Regions from separate parts of the Leptolyngbya sp. 7M genome, predicted to be linked through region 1. Evidence: riboswitches for the same ligand, from Rfam matches in the RefSeq annotation. Region 1 holds a riboswitch; the other holds the start of a gene.
What was found. A riboswitch is a leader RNA that binds a small molecule or an ion and turns the genes downstream of it on or off. The one in region 1 is predicted to bind cobalamin.
Positions count from the first base shown of each region.

Region 2: another riboswitch for cobalamin. It lies ahead of JVX88_RS15285 (sirohydrochlorin chelatase); the one in region 1 lies ahead of JVX88_RS24850 (hypothetical protein).

Region 1 covers NZ_CP070897.1:4,810,928-4,818,791, forward strand. The annotation lists gene JVX88_RS24815 (hypothetical protein) at 1-172, opposite strand, end outside; gene JVX88_RS24820 (hypothetical protein) at 317-652, opposite strand; gene JVX88_RS24825 (hypothetical protein) at 657-878, shown strand; gene JVX88_RS24830 (hypothetical protein) at 881-1,084, shown strand; tRNA gene JVX88_RS24835 (tRNA-Val) at 1,274-1,348, opposite strand; gene JVX88_RS24840 (prepilin-type N-terminal cleavage/methylation domain-containing protein) at 1,356-1,832, opposite strand; gene JVX88_RS24845 (phosphoenolpyruvate carboxylase) at 1,982-4,264, opposite strand; gene JVX88_RS24850 (hypothetical protein) at 4,628-5,083, opposite strand; cobalamin riboswitch at 5,455-5,654, opposite strand; gene JVX88_RS43285 (hypothetical protein) at 5,826-6,707, shown strand; gene JVX88_RS24865 (calcium-binding protein) at 7,062-7,793, shown strand; gene JVX88_RS24870 (S-layer homology domain-containing protein) at 7,695-7,864, opposite strand, start outside.
Region 2 covers NZ_CP070897.1:3,093,020-3,100,883, forward strand. The annotation lists gene JVX88_RS15250 (hypothetical protein) at 1-170, shown strand, start outside; gene JVX88_RS15255 (hypothetical protein) at 417-689, shown strand; gene JVX88_RS15260 (hypothetical protein) at 795-1,277, shown strand; gene JVX88_RS15265 (CHAT domain-containing protein) at 1,438-2,445, shown strand; gene JVX88_RS15270 (hypothetical protein) at 2,707-2,994, shown strand; gene JVX88_RS15275 (hypothetical protein) at 3,038-3,283, opposite strand; gene JVX88_RS15280 (ATP-binding protein) at 3,454-6,078, opposite strand; cobalamin riboswitch at 6,222-6,414, shown strand; gene JVX88_RS15285 (sirohydrochlorin chelatase) at 6,451-7,572, shown strand; gene sipA (regulatory protein SipA) at 7,747-7,864, shown strand, end outside.

The sequences.
Region 1 (7,864 bases):
CCATCCGATCACTGGCATGATCGAATTGCAATTGCAGTTTGCGGATCTCTTCTCTCAACTCAACATCACGAGTTTCCAGCCGAGACAAAACGGCTTGTAACTTAGAAAAAGTAGTGAGGATCGTCAGCACGCCAGTGGATAGAGCGACGCCAACTGAAACCAGCTCAATCATGGGATATATTTCTCTCCTGTGGCGATCACGGTACAGGCAACAAAGCTAGGTTGCATGTTGTTGTGGGGGTTACCAGAGCCAGCGTTGCCGGTGGTGGTTGCAGTTCGGTGCTGCGATCCGGGTCCAACCGTTAAATTGGCCGTTTCATAATCGTTCCTTTAGATCGGCGACCTTTTGAGCCGCACGAGCCTTGAAGGCCGCCAACGCCGCCGCGTCGTCGCCGCGTTTTGCCTGATAGACCTTTGCGGGATCTTCTAGCGAAGCGGCCAGCGATTCAGCTTCAGCAACGATTTCCGGCGTGATTATTTCTGCCGTCGCTAGCTGATCGATCGCCGCAATCGTCGCGTTTCCGAACGCGGTGATTCCGGCAAGCTTTTTTGCAATTCTACGCGACGGCGAAGCTGTAAACCTTTCGCAGATCGTTCGGATTCGAACACATCTATCCGGACGATGTGACGAATGCGAATTATATTTTGGCATCGATGTGGAAGAAACACAGGATAAGAAGATCGTTCACGTCGTCGGCGAACAATCCGCTTCAACCGTCTATTTTTCAGACGGCCGGAATGCCATTTACACCGGCGACGCTTCGAAGATCCTGAACCTTGAGGTTCATTTTCTTTTGAACACCTATCGACAAATGCAGCAAGCCGCAACGTCACAGATCATCACTCCAGACGCGAACGGCCAAAGCCCTTTGATGTAATAATGAGCCGCAAAAACTCTACATTTCAACGGCACGTCCGCACCCTAACGCTCAACGCGATTTCGCCGGATAAGTTACAACACTTACTAAACTTACCGGGAAAGGTGAAATATTCAATCGTAGGCTGCCTGCTGGCTTACTTTGTCTTATTCGTTGTAATTGCCACGACCATGACTGTCTTCGCCGCCATTATCGCCAGATACTAAATTCAGATGAATGCAATCGATCAATTTGTATTTGATGTCCTAATTCTTGTCTTCGCCGCGTTCCTTCTTGCCGCTCTTGTCATTCTTATCGCCGACATCGAAGATCCGCCAAAACGATCATGAGGCCAAATAAGAGGCCACAAACACCACTCCACAACCCTTATTATCTATTTTTACCCTTTATTTTATTGGTGCCGACTAGAAGATTCGAACTTCTGACCCCACGCGTGTGAAGCGTGTGCTCTACCGCTGAGCTAAGTCGGCTCTGATGCTAAATTGATGGTGATTCGGCATTTGCAGGCCCCGAATCATTGGCCTTTATCGAACCCAAGGTTGAATCCGTGTAGAAATAGCGGTTCCCGGTTGCCGATACACCTGTCGGCACCTGAGGCTCGGCGGTTACGGAATAGAATGCCGGCCGGGCATCGGTCGGTTCCTCGACACTCATCGTGAAAATGTAGCCATTTACAACGGGCCTGTCACCGGCAAACTGTTCATCCAGCCCAGAGACCGTTACAAGCTGCTGAAATGTTGCGAATCGGCCTTTATTTCTGGAAGCGTATTGGGCCTGGAAAGTCCGGATGCGGTCAAGCGTCTGAGCGGCAGAGGCTTCGTTGCCGGCTTTGATCATCGCACCCCAAGCGATCGCACCTACGCCAATAAGAATGCCGATGATCGCGATGACGATCATCAATTCGATTAGGTTAAAGCCCTTTTGTCGGCGAAACTTCTTTGTATCAACTAACATAAGATAAAGACATACCTCCGCAATGTTGACACGTCGGCAGGTTGTTGTAGTTTCAAAAGTTTATTCGGTTTACGGGCGAATATCAAACAAATCCTGCACCGAAACCAGGAAAATGCGAACATGGTCGGATATCCCCGACAAAGTTTTGACTATTCGGAGCATCCATTTTCCTGTAAACTGATGAATTGGGTGAAATTACCCAAGCCTGAATGATGCGAGATTGGATAACCACCGAAAGTTCTGTCGCTGAAGCGGCGCCCACATACCCGATTGACCTCGCCCAGAAGATCTCGGAACTTCAGAACACGATCGAATCTGTAATCCGCGGAAAGACCGAAACTGATCTGTAGCTGACTAATTTCCTCGATTGGCGTCACCTGCAAAAAAAAGTCAAGAAAATCTGGCTGTTCATAGATCAGATTGCGGTAATGGGCACGAGAGCGGGCTGCCAGTTCCTCCATGATTTCGCGCCAAGGTTGGATATCATCAAAGCCACTGCGCAGCAGGCTAGCTTGAATCACAGCGGTAGTGACGGTTTCCAGATTGTAGAGCGCCAGCTCTGGCAGGTTGTATTTAGATGCCAGCACTTCGCCCTGTTCGGTAATTTTGATGCGGCCATCGATGCTGCGTCCGGGTTGAGCCAAGATTGCATCGTAGGCAGGACCGCCGCCGCGTCCCACCGAACCGCCGCGTCCGTGGAAGATGCGCAGCGCAATGCCAAAGCGATCGGCCACGCCTTGCAGCGCCTGTTGAGCTTTGTGAATCTCCCAGTTACTGCTGAGAAAACCTGAGTCCTTATTGCTATCGGAATAGCCCAGCATGACCTCTTGTAGGGAGACGGTACTCCGAGTCGAGTCAGCACCATAAGCGGTAGTTTCAGAGTCGGCCTGCCCACCGGAGAAACCACCCGCCAGCAGCGCCCGATAGAAAGGCAATTCAAACAGTTCTTGCATCACCGCTGGTGCCCGCTGCAGATCCTCGACGGTCTCAAACAGGGGGACAACCTGAAGTGTGCCTGAACCCGTGGCTGGATCATACAAACCCGCTTCTTTAGCCAGCAACAACACCTCGAGCAAATCGCTGGCATGGTGGCTCATGCTGATAATGTAGGTCTGGCAGATCTCGGCACCAAATTCCTGCTGCAGGGTTCGCACCATCCGAAAAGTCTGAATCGTTTCACAGGTTTTTTCCGAGAAGGGCAGCTCAAACGGAATCAGCGGACGGCGAGTTTGCAGTTCGGTCGCTAGCCAACGGCATTTTTGCTCCTCCGGCAGTTCATCATAGGGCTTAGGTAGAATTTGCAGATAATCAATGATTTCAGCCAGTGTGTCCGAATGGCGAGAGCTTTCCTGGCGAATATCCAGATGGGCTAGATTAAATCCGTAGATCTCCACCTGGCAGATCAGTGTTTCCAGTTCTCGGCTCTGTAGGCCAGTTTCCTTCAGGTTGCGCTGAATCAGCTTCAGTTCGTCCAAAAACTCCTTGCCGGACCGATAGACCAGAGCGGGATTAATTTCTGGCACTTCAAACTGGGGATAGTCGCCGTTATAGAGCTGGAGGCTGCGATCTCGCGTATTTTCTAACCGTCTCTGAATGTAAGCCAGCTTCAGGCGGTAGGGTTCTTGGCGATAGCGGATCGCCAACTGCTCGTAGATATCGGGCATCTGCACCTGGTCTTGCTCCAACGATTCCAGCAGATCGGGCAGCACATCACTCCAGTGCAGAGACATGCTCAACAAGTTGATCAGGTTGTGCACCGAGTTAATATACTTGCCCAAAACCAAATTGCGCTGGTAACAGGCGGTTTTCCAAGTGACTTCTGGCGTTACCGAGGGGTTACCATCGCGGTCGGCACCAACCCAAGAGCCGAACTTGCAGAAATTGTGCTGCGGCGGACGCAGACCTGGGAAGGTCGTGTGGAGCGAACGACAAAACCGCTGATAGAGCTGGGGGATGGCGTCAAATAAGACCTCATGGAAATAGTGCAGCGCGTAGTCTACCTCGTCCAAAACCGTGGGCTTAAACTGGTGCAGCTCATCGGTCCGCCACCATAGTCGAATCTCGTCCATCAGCTGGTCGCGCAAATCTTCGGTTTCCCACGAGGATGAAAGTCCTAGCGCTCGCAGACTTTCTTCAGCGGCATCCAGTTGACGCAAGATTTTAGCGACTCGGCGCTGTTTATCGCGAATTGTGTGACTCCACCAGAAGCCTTTACGAGAGTCATGATGATCGGTGGGCTGATCGGAGTACAGGTGATGATGACGATGCAAACCAATCCACCAGATTGGTCCCTTTTGCAAGGATAGGGTGCCACAGAAAACAAGAATGTACTCTAACCATTTCGGAACTTTGAAGCTACGGTGAGCCACGAGGCGATGCCATCCGAGAGTAACGCCTAGTGCTCCTGTGATCCAATAGAGTAACAATGCCACAGCCACTCCTGTCCAGCTAAAAAATTGAGGAAAGAATGCCAGCAATGACGTTAAATGAAGTACAGTGTGAACGATAATATTACTCCAATTATATTTTGGTTTTGCGGGAACTGCAGCAGTCATGGTTTAACCTCAATTCATACGACGTTTGTAACAAACCGCAACCCCGATCGACGAAGCCAATCACTTGAGTTGAAAGCGGTATAGGAATGTTCTCTAACTTCCTTCACTGCACCCTGCATTACCATCTGATCACTTTTGATCAAATTCATCCACTGAAACTAAGCGACTTGCCGCTGGGGAACTAGCACTACAACAGACCATTCAACCATCGACTCAGCCGGGCTAACGCTCAGTTGGTTCTTACGCTATTCGCCTCGGAGGCATTAAACCAGGTTGAAACTCTGGCCAGCGACGCAACACTTGTTCGCAGCAGTCTACAGGAGAAATCTTCAGATTTTGCAGCAGACTGCAATCTACTTCATCATTGCCATTGACCAGAGCCACAATTGCTCGCATGGGATCATAGGTTTCGATTGTCTCCAGCAGAGCATCAACCACGTCTTCCTCCAGATCCAGTCTGCGTAAGTAGTTTGCAGCTCGGCACCGAGGAATAAAAGCCGGTCTAAACGCTACCAGATCAAGGCTCCAGTCAATAGCTGGATGAAGAGCGTCTATGATCTCACAGACCACCATACCCCGTCCAGCATTCAAGTATTCATTCCAAGCTATGTATCCAATGATTAAAATATTTTGTCGAATAAACGAACCTTGCCAGTGACTGACATACCCAGGCCAGACACCATTGCTGTATTGCATGCTTGCTCTCCCATGCCAGATTTTCTGCGTTCACTCTATCTCTAAAGAACGAGAATTCCTGTTTCTCGTATCGTTCTTTGCACATAACATACGTCGCACGTCGCACGTTCTTTCGCGAGTTTCTCCGTACGCTCAAGCCCTAATTCTAGTCACGTGTCCAGCAGATGCCTCAATTTCTATACCATGCTCTAATTACAATTCTATGCTGCTTATCAACAGAGACTGGAAGCTGATGCAGATCTAAATCAGAGCGTTTACAACTAATTAATTCTAGGAGAGCCAAGTTCACCATCATCCGTACCTCGCAGATGAAAAACAACAGGAAACGAACCACTTGACGTATTGAATCAATGCATTAGATCAATACACCGAAGTGCGTTGGCGCTATTGGCGAGCATCCTGACTTACGATTTCAAATCGAGAATAGATTTTGGATCGCGCTGATGCAGCTAATCAAAAATCATCCATCTCGCATCGCTTACAGTTGCGGGACAGTGTCGGATTTGCACCGAGCTTTCCCCCTTACGTCTGATGGCTGCTCCCCACCAGAACCAATAGGCTATTTGCAGATTAACACACCCAATGCTTAACAGCCCACTATCTTAGATTAATGAGACTGAATGGCATATCAGCCAGCTTTGGGAACTAACTTTGAAACCAAGCTGCCAGCGCTAGGGCTAACCCATCAGCCGCATCATCGGGACGGGGAATTTTTATCAAGATTCAACTCTCGGGCTACGGCTTGCTGCACCTCCTGCTTGCCAGCATTGCCATACCCGGTCAGGGCCTGTTTCACCTATTCACAGGCGCTTTTGCAGCTAATCGTCCCAACGGCGACATCCTCACCCTGACTCACGATCTGACTAGCGATACTGTGTTTCTCCGACGCACCAACTTGGGCCCGGTTACGCTGAAGGTTGATACCGTCGAACGGTTTGAAATTAACGGTGTTGAAGGCAATGATACCCTCACGGTGGGTAGTTTAATCGGCTCTGGGGTTTCTTCGATTCGCTTCTCTGGTGGATCTGGCAACGACTTCCTGGATGCGCGGGATAACGGTAGGGCCACGATGAATATCTTTGGTGATTTTGGCAACGATAATCTACTAGCAGGCAATCAGAGCGATACGATGGAGGGCGGCGCAGGCAGCGACAATCTGTTCGGCAACAATGGCAATGACGTTTTGCTAGGTGTGAATTCGGGCGACTTTGTCAATCCGGGGCGTGGTGAGATCGATACTCTGATCGGTGGTGCAGCAAGAGATCGATTCGTCTTAGGCGATCGGGCTGGTGGTCGGGCGCGAGTTTTTTATGACGATGGCAATAATGACTTTGACGGCGGCAACGACATCAGGACAGGCATGGATGGCGTCAGCGATTTCGCCCACATTGTAGATTTCGTTTCCGGTCTGGATATAATTCAACTGGTTGGAGCACCAAATGAGTATGTAATTCGGGATCTTGATCCTCGCGGTCCACTCAGTCGAGGTACAGTTGCTCAAGATGTGGGAATTTTCAGGCCGCGTCCGAATCTGTTTGCACCCGATGAGCTGATTGCGATTGTGCAGGATGTTGGCAGTGGTACGCTCAATCTCAATAATAGAAACCAGTTCGTCTTTGTTTAGATGCATTATAAAAATGTAATCTGAACGTCTCCTAAACAACTTTAGTTTGTGTCTCCTTGATGTCCTCTGATCTTGCCAGAATTTATCTGCGGGATCAGAGTTTTCTTTTTGAGATTGGAACGTACCCAAGAGTGGTATATCTTTCTACTTTAAAGTATATTTGTAATTTTCTAACTTTCGCTTACTGGCAACTTCAACTTTAAATCCTAGATTAGATTCATGGTTGAACAAAAGCTTGATTCGAAGTAAAGACAAAAGATTCATTCAATTGACTATTTTCGAATAAGAATAAAGTAATTTTTCAATCAAACGCAAACAAAATCACTGATTTATTTTAAAAAGGACGAACGAACGATGGCTCTCATTAATGGATCGGACTTAAACGACAATATTACTGGTGATCGTTCAGGAGTTGCTGAAAGAGATATCATCAACGGGTTGACAGGCGATGATACCTTAAGTGGTTTAGGTGGGAACGATTCCCTCAACGGGGGTGACGGGATTGATATCTTAATCGGCGGCGAGGGTGATGACTTTTTGGCTGGTAATCGCGGAGACGACCGCATGTTTGCTGGCGATGGCAACGACCGCATGTTCTGGATCGATGGTGATGGCAGTGATGTGATGCTCGGTGGCGCAGGAAGTGATACGGTCGAGTTCGTAGGCTCTGCTAAAGCAGGTGACACCTTAACCCTAGAGCAAGGTGCTGGAAATGACAGTGTACGCCTCAGCCGCACCAATCTGGTTCCGATCACACTGAACATTTTTGAGGTCGAAACCATTAATATTGCTGGTGTCGAAGGCAGAGACACTCTGTTTATTGGCAGACTTGGCGAAACCTCACTGTCTAAAATCAACTTCTCTGGCGGAGCAGGCGATGACTTACTGAGTGTTAGCAATAACCCTATGCCTCAGATAGATGCTAGAGGTGATTCAGGCAACGACAACCTGTTTGGTGGCAACCAGAACGACATCCTGAACGGGGGGTCAGGCAATGATGCTTTGTTTGGCGGCGGTGGCAATGACAGTAGTGGCTTGGGGCGTGTTGGCTGGGGCTTGAGTGGCCTCGGCCCTACTGGGAACTGAAGCTGCTAAATTCAAATTGCTCGCTAAAGTGGAAATAGCTTCGACTCTGGAAATAGAATCATCAGGCCGAA
Region 2 (7,864 bases), 1.7 Mb from region 1:
TTTTAGTTAGCAGTTTGCTGTCGCTATTTGTTCTGTGGATCGACTGGCAACCCACAGAACAGGTGGTTGAGTTTCGCACTTCAATTTATCGGTTTTGTATTTTTCTCACCGCGATTGGCCTAACGGCGATTGCCGCCCTGATGTTGAACTCGCTGCATATACTGGGCTAGCCTCTGAGGCGGCGAAAATTCTACCTAAAGATAGGAAAAACTAATCCTAAACTCATGCAGGGGAGAGATGATTTATAATAATAAAGCAAGCAAACTGTAGCATAGGGCACAGCAAAAGATTCGGACATGCTAGTCGCATTTTTCTGGCAGCTTGGCTGATGGATAGACGCGTGCGGCAGCATGGTGACAGGTTTGAACGTGCCTCCTTGCCATCTAGAAACAAAGAACTAGAAGAGGAGGTTCATCATGAATTCATTAGATCAAGGTTCGATCCTGGATTGTCAGTGGCAGCGGTACCGGCAACTGGAGCTGCTGCCAGAGTCGGTTCCTAATCCTTATCTGGAAAATACCTTTGGGCTGGGCTGGCTGTGGCGTGGATTTGTTAAAGCGTTGGTCGATGAATTAATTGAAGAGCAGCAGGTGGAATACCTGAATCGCTGTTGGTCGTTGGATGAGTTTGGCGAGGCTGAAGCTTCCCCTCCCCATTCGCTGCAACGCCTCTGGAAACTGATGAGCTGAGGATGGGTGACAGCAACAATTTGCAACAGGTGTCGTAAAGGTTTTGACAAGCTCTTAACCGAACTCGGGAAGTATAATTCGGATGAATGAACTATAAATCTTCCCATGACAAACATCGATGACCTGTTGCAAGAATTGTCCATGCTTCCTGAAGACGAGCTAGAAGCTCAATTGGGTCTGCGAGCACAAACCATTGGTGAAGAAGCAACACGAGGAGCAGCAGAAGCAGCTGCTATTACGTCGATTGATCCGAATACAGCCGTTCCTCGGGGCATTGTGGATGACGCTTTGGCAGCCGGTCAGCGTCTGTTCGACTGGATTAATCCGGCGGCCTATAAGATGCTCTGTACGCCGTTGGGAGGCGACGGTTCGGATGAAACCATGCAGCAACTCGTAAAGCTGCTCGACGAAGATCTGGAGAAAAATATTGCCAAAGCAGCGGGAATGTTGGCTCCGTTTTTGACGGCCAATTTGGGTTTGGCTCCAGCTGTGGCGGCTCTGGTTTCAACCCTGATTATCAAACGAGTTGCCAAGGGTGCTTCTAAATTTGCCTGCGAGTCGTGGCAAAAAACTTTGCCGGCCGCTTGAGCCTTCGATTTGACTCGCTTGCAAGCAATCTGCAATCTTGCTTAAAAGGGGCCGTCTATTGGGTGAATTGCTGCTACGATGCTTTTAATCTATTCACCCTATCCTATAGACAAATTTATACGTAACGTTCCTAGCCCTCAATGATTGCAGGATAATAGCGATGCAAGTCATCAAGATTTTAGCGCTGAGAGCCAATCCAACGAATATGGAAGCTCTGCGTCTAGATGAAGAAATCCGAGGGCTGAAAGCTGAGCTAGAACGAGCAACCTACCGCGATCGGGTCGAGTTGATCAGTGAGGGGGCGGTGCGGGTCGAGGATTTGTCGAAAGCCATATTGAAACACAAGCCTAATATTGTACATTTCTCAGGCCATGGAGCGGGTGGGGATGGGTTAGTTCTAGAAAATGAGGCCGGCATGATGCAGTTGGTTGCTACCGCAGCGTTGAGCCGTCTGTTTCAATGGGGCAGAAGCACGATCAAGTGTGTGGTGCTAAATGCTTGCTATTCCCAAGTTCAAGCTGAGGCAATTCACCAGCAAATTGATTGTGTAGTTGGCATGAGCAGCGTGATCGGCGATCGGGCCGCGATTCAGTTTGCAGCTAAATTCTATCAAGCGTTAGTAGAAGGGGAATCCTTTCAATCTGCCTACGAGTATGCCTGTACTGCATTGGAGCTAGCAGGCAGCAACGAGTCTACCACGCCAAAATTACTGAATCGAATCGAGGGGTCTGATCCGCTAGGGTTTGCAACAACTACACCAACTCAACCGAGTCAAATGGCTGAACCGCAACCTCGTGCTCAACAGTCGCAATCGATTGGCAATGTCACAATCAGCGGCAATCATAACCCGTTTAATGTGATCCAGGCAGGGAGCCATGTTAGCTTGGACCAAAGCAGCGGCAGTAGCGGCAATCGTGACTTGCAGGCCGCATTGGACTTGTTAATAAAACTCAAGCAAGAGATCGCGATTACAGATATCCTCAGTACGTTCGCTAAAAGGGATAATGAGGCAAAAATTACTATGCTTCAAAATGAACTACAAAAGCCAAACCCTGATCAGGGCTTTGTGAACGAGGTGGTTGATGCGCTCAAGCAAGGATTAGGTCAAGTGTCGTCGTTGGTTAGTCTGGTGACGCAAATAGTGAAGCGATTGGAAAAGCTAGCGTGAGTTTACTGTAGATTGACATAATCACAGCACAATCAGAGGATAGCATGAATCCAGGCAATCCGGCTAATCAACAGAACGACCAGCAGAACGAGCAGCGACAGTCTGTTGACGATGTTCGAGTGCAAGGAGATGATAACATTTTCAATGTTATTCAGGGACAGTTTGTTACCCTCAATCAAACTAGAATTATTCAAATTGCGGCTGAGCAGATTAAAACACAGCCGTTGATTATTACGTCACCCTATAAAGGATTAAAAAAGTTTGAGCCTGAAGATAAGGATCGATTCTTTGGTCGCGATGGGACACCTGAGCCGCGATCTGCTGACATTGGGCAATCTGGCTAAAGATACAGCACTGTCTCAGGTGACGCAAGCACTCTACCTGATTCTGCCTGACTTGGCCCGACTCGACTGGAAAAATCAGGCGGTCTACGGCATAGAGCTGATGCCTTCACCCCTAGAGCTAGCTGGCCACGCGGCATATGGAATGATTTACACTGCACTGTTGCTAGCTATTGCGACGTTTATCTTCTCGCGGCGGCAGTTTTAAAGCAATTTCGCTCATTCCCCTAGCGGAGGGGTATCTATTGTCCTTAATTTTCTAAACGTTCCAAGATGCGGCGATTTTCGCTTTGCAAGCCTCTAACTTCAGATTGTATTTCGGCAATGGTGGCTTGCATTTGAGCAAATGCTTCCAGAACCTGCATCTGCACATTTGCCATTCGATCGACCGCCTGCATTGTGATGCCAAGCTGCTGCGTATTGTCGTTAGTTCGTTCAACCAGTTGTTCCAAGATTCGCTCGATCCGGTCTAATCGGTCAGGTAGTGAAGTGGTCATCTTTTCTTTCTACTATTTTTTCTCTCTGCTATTTTCTCTCTGCTATCCGCTCTGCTGCATGGCACCAAACTGCATATCATCATTCTGTTGAAGTAATATACAGATTGTCAAGGCATGCGCCATTTTAGATAACAATGGTTAATATCTAGATGAGAATGCATCTGAGAAAGTCAAGAAGATAGCTGCAACGCCGGGCTGTCCTGCGACGAAGCAGGTATCGTGGTCAATGGAATTACAATTACGAACTCCGTTCCTTTGCCAAGTTCAGAATTAACCTCGATGCGTCCGTTGTGCTGTTCCACGATTGCATAGCAGATCGACATTCCCAGCCCAGTTCCTTTACCTACCGGCTTTGTGGTGAAAAAGGGATCATACAACCGTTGTTGCACCTCTTTTGACATTCCCGTGCCGTTATCCGCAATGCAAACCATGACTTCCTTGCCGTGCATACCATTCACAAGCTTGGTCTGAACCCGAATTGTTGGCGTTGGAGAGTTCTCCACAGCATCGATTGCATTGCTGAGAATATTCATGAACACTTGATTGAGCTGACTCGCATAGCAGGTAACTTCGGGCAAGTCTCCATATTCTTTAACAAGAACAATCTCTGGGCGATCAACTTTGGCTTTCAAGTGATGCTGCAAAATCAGCAGCGTGCTTTCAATTCCCTCATGGATATTCACAGGTTTCATCTCGGCTTCATCCAAGCGCGAGAAGTTTCGTAAGGAGAGGACAATCTTTCGAATCCGATCAGACCCTACCTTCATTGAGTGGATTAACTTCTGGGTATCCTCCTGTAAGAAGCTCAACCCCGTGGTTTCAAGTTTGGCTTGAATCGCAGCTACTGGCTGGGGATAGTGAGTTTGGTAGAGGGCAATCAGCTCGAATAGGTCCTGAAAATAGGTCTCAGCATGGTTAACATTGCCGTAAATAAAGTTGACGGGGTTATTAATTTCATGCGCAATACCCGCCACCATCTTGCCCAGCGATGACATTTTTTCAGCTTGAATTAACTGAATTTGGGTCGATTGCAATTTCTCCAATGTTTCCGTCAGATGTTGGTTCTTGTTGTGTAACTCCTGGGTCCGCTGTTCAACTTTCTGTTCCAGTGTGTTGTAGAGTAAAGCGTTTTGCAACGAGATCGCGGCCTGTGCCATCAGCAGTTGCAGTACCTCTACCTGATCGCTCGTAAAGGCTCCCGGAGTCAAATTATTTTCCAGATACAGAATGCCAATCAACCGGCCCTGGTTATGAATCGGTGTACACAAAGCGCTCTTGGGTTGGTGGGCCAGGACATAGGGATCGGCGGAGAAAGGGGCTTCGATGCGAACATCATCGATAATCAGCGTTTCGGCGGTGCGAGCCACATAATTCAGCATCGATTCTGGCACCACTTGACTGGATTCCACTGCCATAGCCGATCGTAACGTTGGTGCAACCTGATCCCCCGACTGAGCGGCAACCACCCACTGCTCGTCTTGGCGCAACATCAGCACGCTCTTCTGTGCTCCAGCATTTTCAATCACCACCCCCATCAACTTAGATAACAGTTGATCGAGTTGAATTTCGCTGGAAAGGGCTTGAGATGCCTTAATCACGGTAGTCCAATCTAATGCTTTAGAACCACCCAGGCTGTTGTAGGCAGAACTAGAGCCGGTAGAGCTGAGGGTAACTCGTCTAAGCGGCATTCGTTCAGGCTGCGGTGCCGTGATCAGCAGGGTGGGATAGTCTTGCTCCAGTCGGACTACTTTTGTCTTGGCGCCCCAGCGAACATAGGCGTAGTAAGCATCGGTCAAATAGACCTGAGCGATCTTGGCTTTGCCCCATTCCAGGTAGAATTTGCCCGCAAGTTCATTGGCTAGCGCTTCTTCCTGGTAATAGGCATGAGTGGCTGCACCCGCAATCGCCTGATCATAATGCTCTATTGCCAGCGTTGGTTGTCCCAAAACGCGATATTGTTCTGCGGCAATCAGATGGACTTTGTGCAGAAAATTCATCGGTGCGGCGTTTGCCCATTGCTGCATCTTTGCCTGGTTACTCTGCACTTTTTCTAAAATTGCGGACTGCTCCAGTGCGGTTGCATCAGGATAACTCGCCAATCTAGCCAGTGAATCGTAGAAATAAAATGCCGGAATGAAATACAAGCCCGTCACACCGTCAATATATTGCTCGGCTATTGTTGCATAGTGAACGGCCTGCTGAATTTCCCCAAACAAGTAGCTGATAATCAGTTTATTGAAATAAACCTGATAGATCGCGTACCGATCATCCGCCTGTTGATGCAACAGCAACGAGGATGTTTCATCATACGCCTCTCCGACCAAATGAGCCGGATTCTCTGGCGATTCCAGCAAGTTTAATACAGCCTGTCGATAAATTTCGTGATAGGTCAGTGTGTTAATTTGCTTGATTTGAGTCAATGCCGCACTGTAGGTCGCGAATTGTCCTGCGAGCTGATTCAGTTCTTGCCCGCAAAAGTAGGCATACTCGTTGTGGTGCAGAATGCAATAGGCGGCATACTCAATATCCCCCACTGCCAGACCATTGTGATACGCCTCCAAAAGCGGCCCAAGCGAACCGGATAGGAGTTGCTGCCAGTGCGTGATCATCCCATAGACAATCGTAAAGGTTTTCGGCTTCAGGGTTGTGGCATCGAGTTGCTCCAACAACTGAATCGCTAACTGGCCAAAGCGATAGGCGGTTTGCGTATCCCCTTGGGTAGCGAGTAACAGCCCATAGTTTGCGTAGGCGAAGGCAGACCAGGCTGAATTGCCATCACCGGTGATTGCTCGCATCCTTTCGGATGGTGCTCCGTCCACTCCGCCTCAGTTTCAAGCTTTTCCTCAGCCGTCCGTTCGGCCAACCTTACCACCGTCGAGCCGCTCCAAAACCAATATCCGCTGGTAAGTATCCCCTCCCCAGGTATGTTTAGCTACAGGCGATGAGATAAGATAGCGGAGCAAACGTGAACAGTAGCTTGAGCGGGAAAGTTTGGTGTAATGCCAACGCTGTGCCGCAACTGTGAGAAAAGTTTTAGGTTCTAAGTTTTAAGTTCTAAGTTTAGTCATTCAAAACTTAAAACTCAAAACTTTTTTAAGCCAGAACACCGTCTTGCTGCTTTTTCACTCTATTTCCTGCGTCGCACAGGGAAGGAGTCCGCTCTCTCCATGACTTTTACCAATAGTAATCATTTGATTCAGGTCTCCCCAGCTGACACCTTGCCGTTCATGCCAGCATCGAGTCAATCGGTGATCCTGCCACCACTGCCGCTCCAGCGTCCTGTCCTGTTGATTGGGCACGGGAGTCGGGATCTAGAAGGACGTCAAGGTCTGCTCGATTTTGCCACCGCCTATCAAGCGCTCGATTCGTCCCGTCCGGTAATTCCCTGCTTCTTGGAGCTAACCGAACCCACGATTCAGCAGGGAGTTGACCAATGCGTTGAGCTGGGCTACACCGATTTATCGGCACTGCCAATTCTGCTGTTCGCGGCTCGCCATAACAAGTTTGATGTTACGAACGAACTAGATCGCGCCCGCCTGCGCCATCCACAAGTGAAATTTCACTATGGTCGCCACTTTGGCATCACTCCTGCCTTATTAGACCTGTGGCGCACGCGGCTGGAGGAATTAGACCGCCCAGAGTGGAACCCTAGAGGCATCGGCCGGCAAGATACGGTGCTGCTGTTTGTGGGGCGTGGTTCCAGCGATCCGGATGCCAATGGCGATGTGTTCAAAATGGCGCGTATGCTCTGGGAAGGCAGCGGCTACCACACTGTGGAAACCTGTTTTATAGGGATTACCCACCCCCGATTGGAGGAAGGTTTCCGTCGCGCTCGGCTATACGAACCAAAGCGAATTATTGTCCTGCCCTACTTCCTGTTTACAGGAGCGCTCGTCAAGAAAATCTTCATGATTACAGCAGAGCAGCAGGAGTTATACCCAGACATCTCAATGGTTTACCTACCGGAAATGGGGCTGCATCCCCAGCTATTTCAGGTATTGCGGGAACGCGAAATCGAAACCCAGCTTGGGCAGGTGCAGATGAACTGCGAAATGTGCAAGTTCCGTCTAGCTGCCGTTGGTCAGGGTGGCCATCACCATCATGACCACGCGCACGACCATGCGCATCACCACGACCACTCCGATAGCCCGCACTCCCACAGCCACGGCCCTTCTCATGGTGATCACCATGCCCACAGTCATGACCACGCGCACAGTCATGACCATCCAGCCAGCGACCCCTACGCTGAGCCAGAGCAATATCATCAACGCATCTGGCAAGTACCGTAAGAAACCGTAAGAAAAGTTTTGAGTTTTGAGTTGGCATGTGGCGTACTTCGCTCTGTCTGCCACCGAGACATTTGTGAGCATTTTTGTAAGCGTTGTAGGATCTGAATGTAGGTGCTAACCAGTTTGGTTCACTGACCTCCTCATTGACCTAACTCAAAACTCAAACCTTTCACTATGACTGATGCTAAAGAATTTAATGTGGGCGATCGGGTGCGAGTGATTGCGCTGCCTGCCTATGTCAAAACGGCTGAACCGATGCCGATGCTGCGTCCACCCAACGTGATTCAATTGG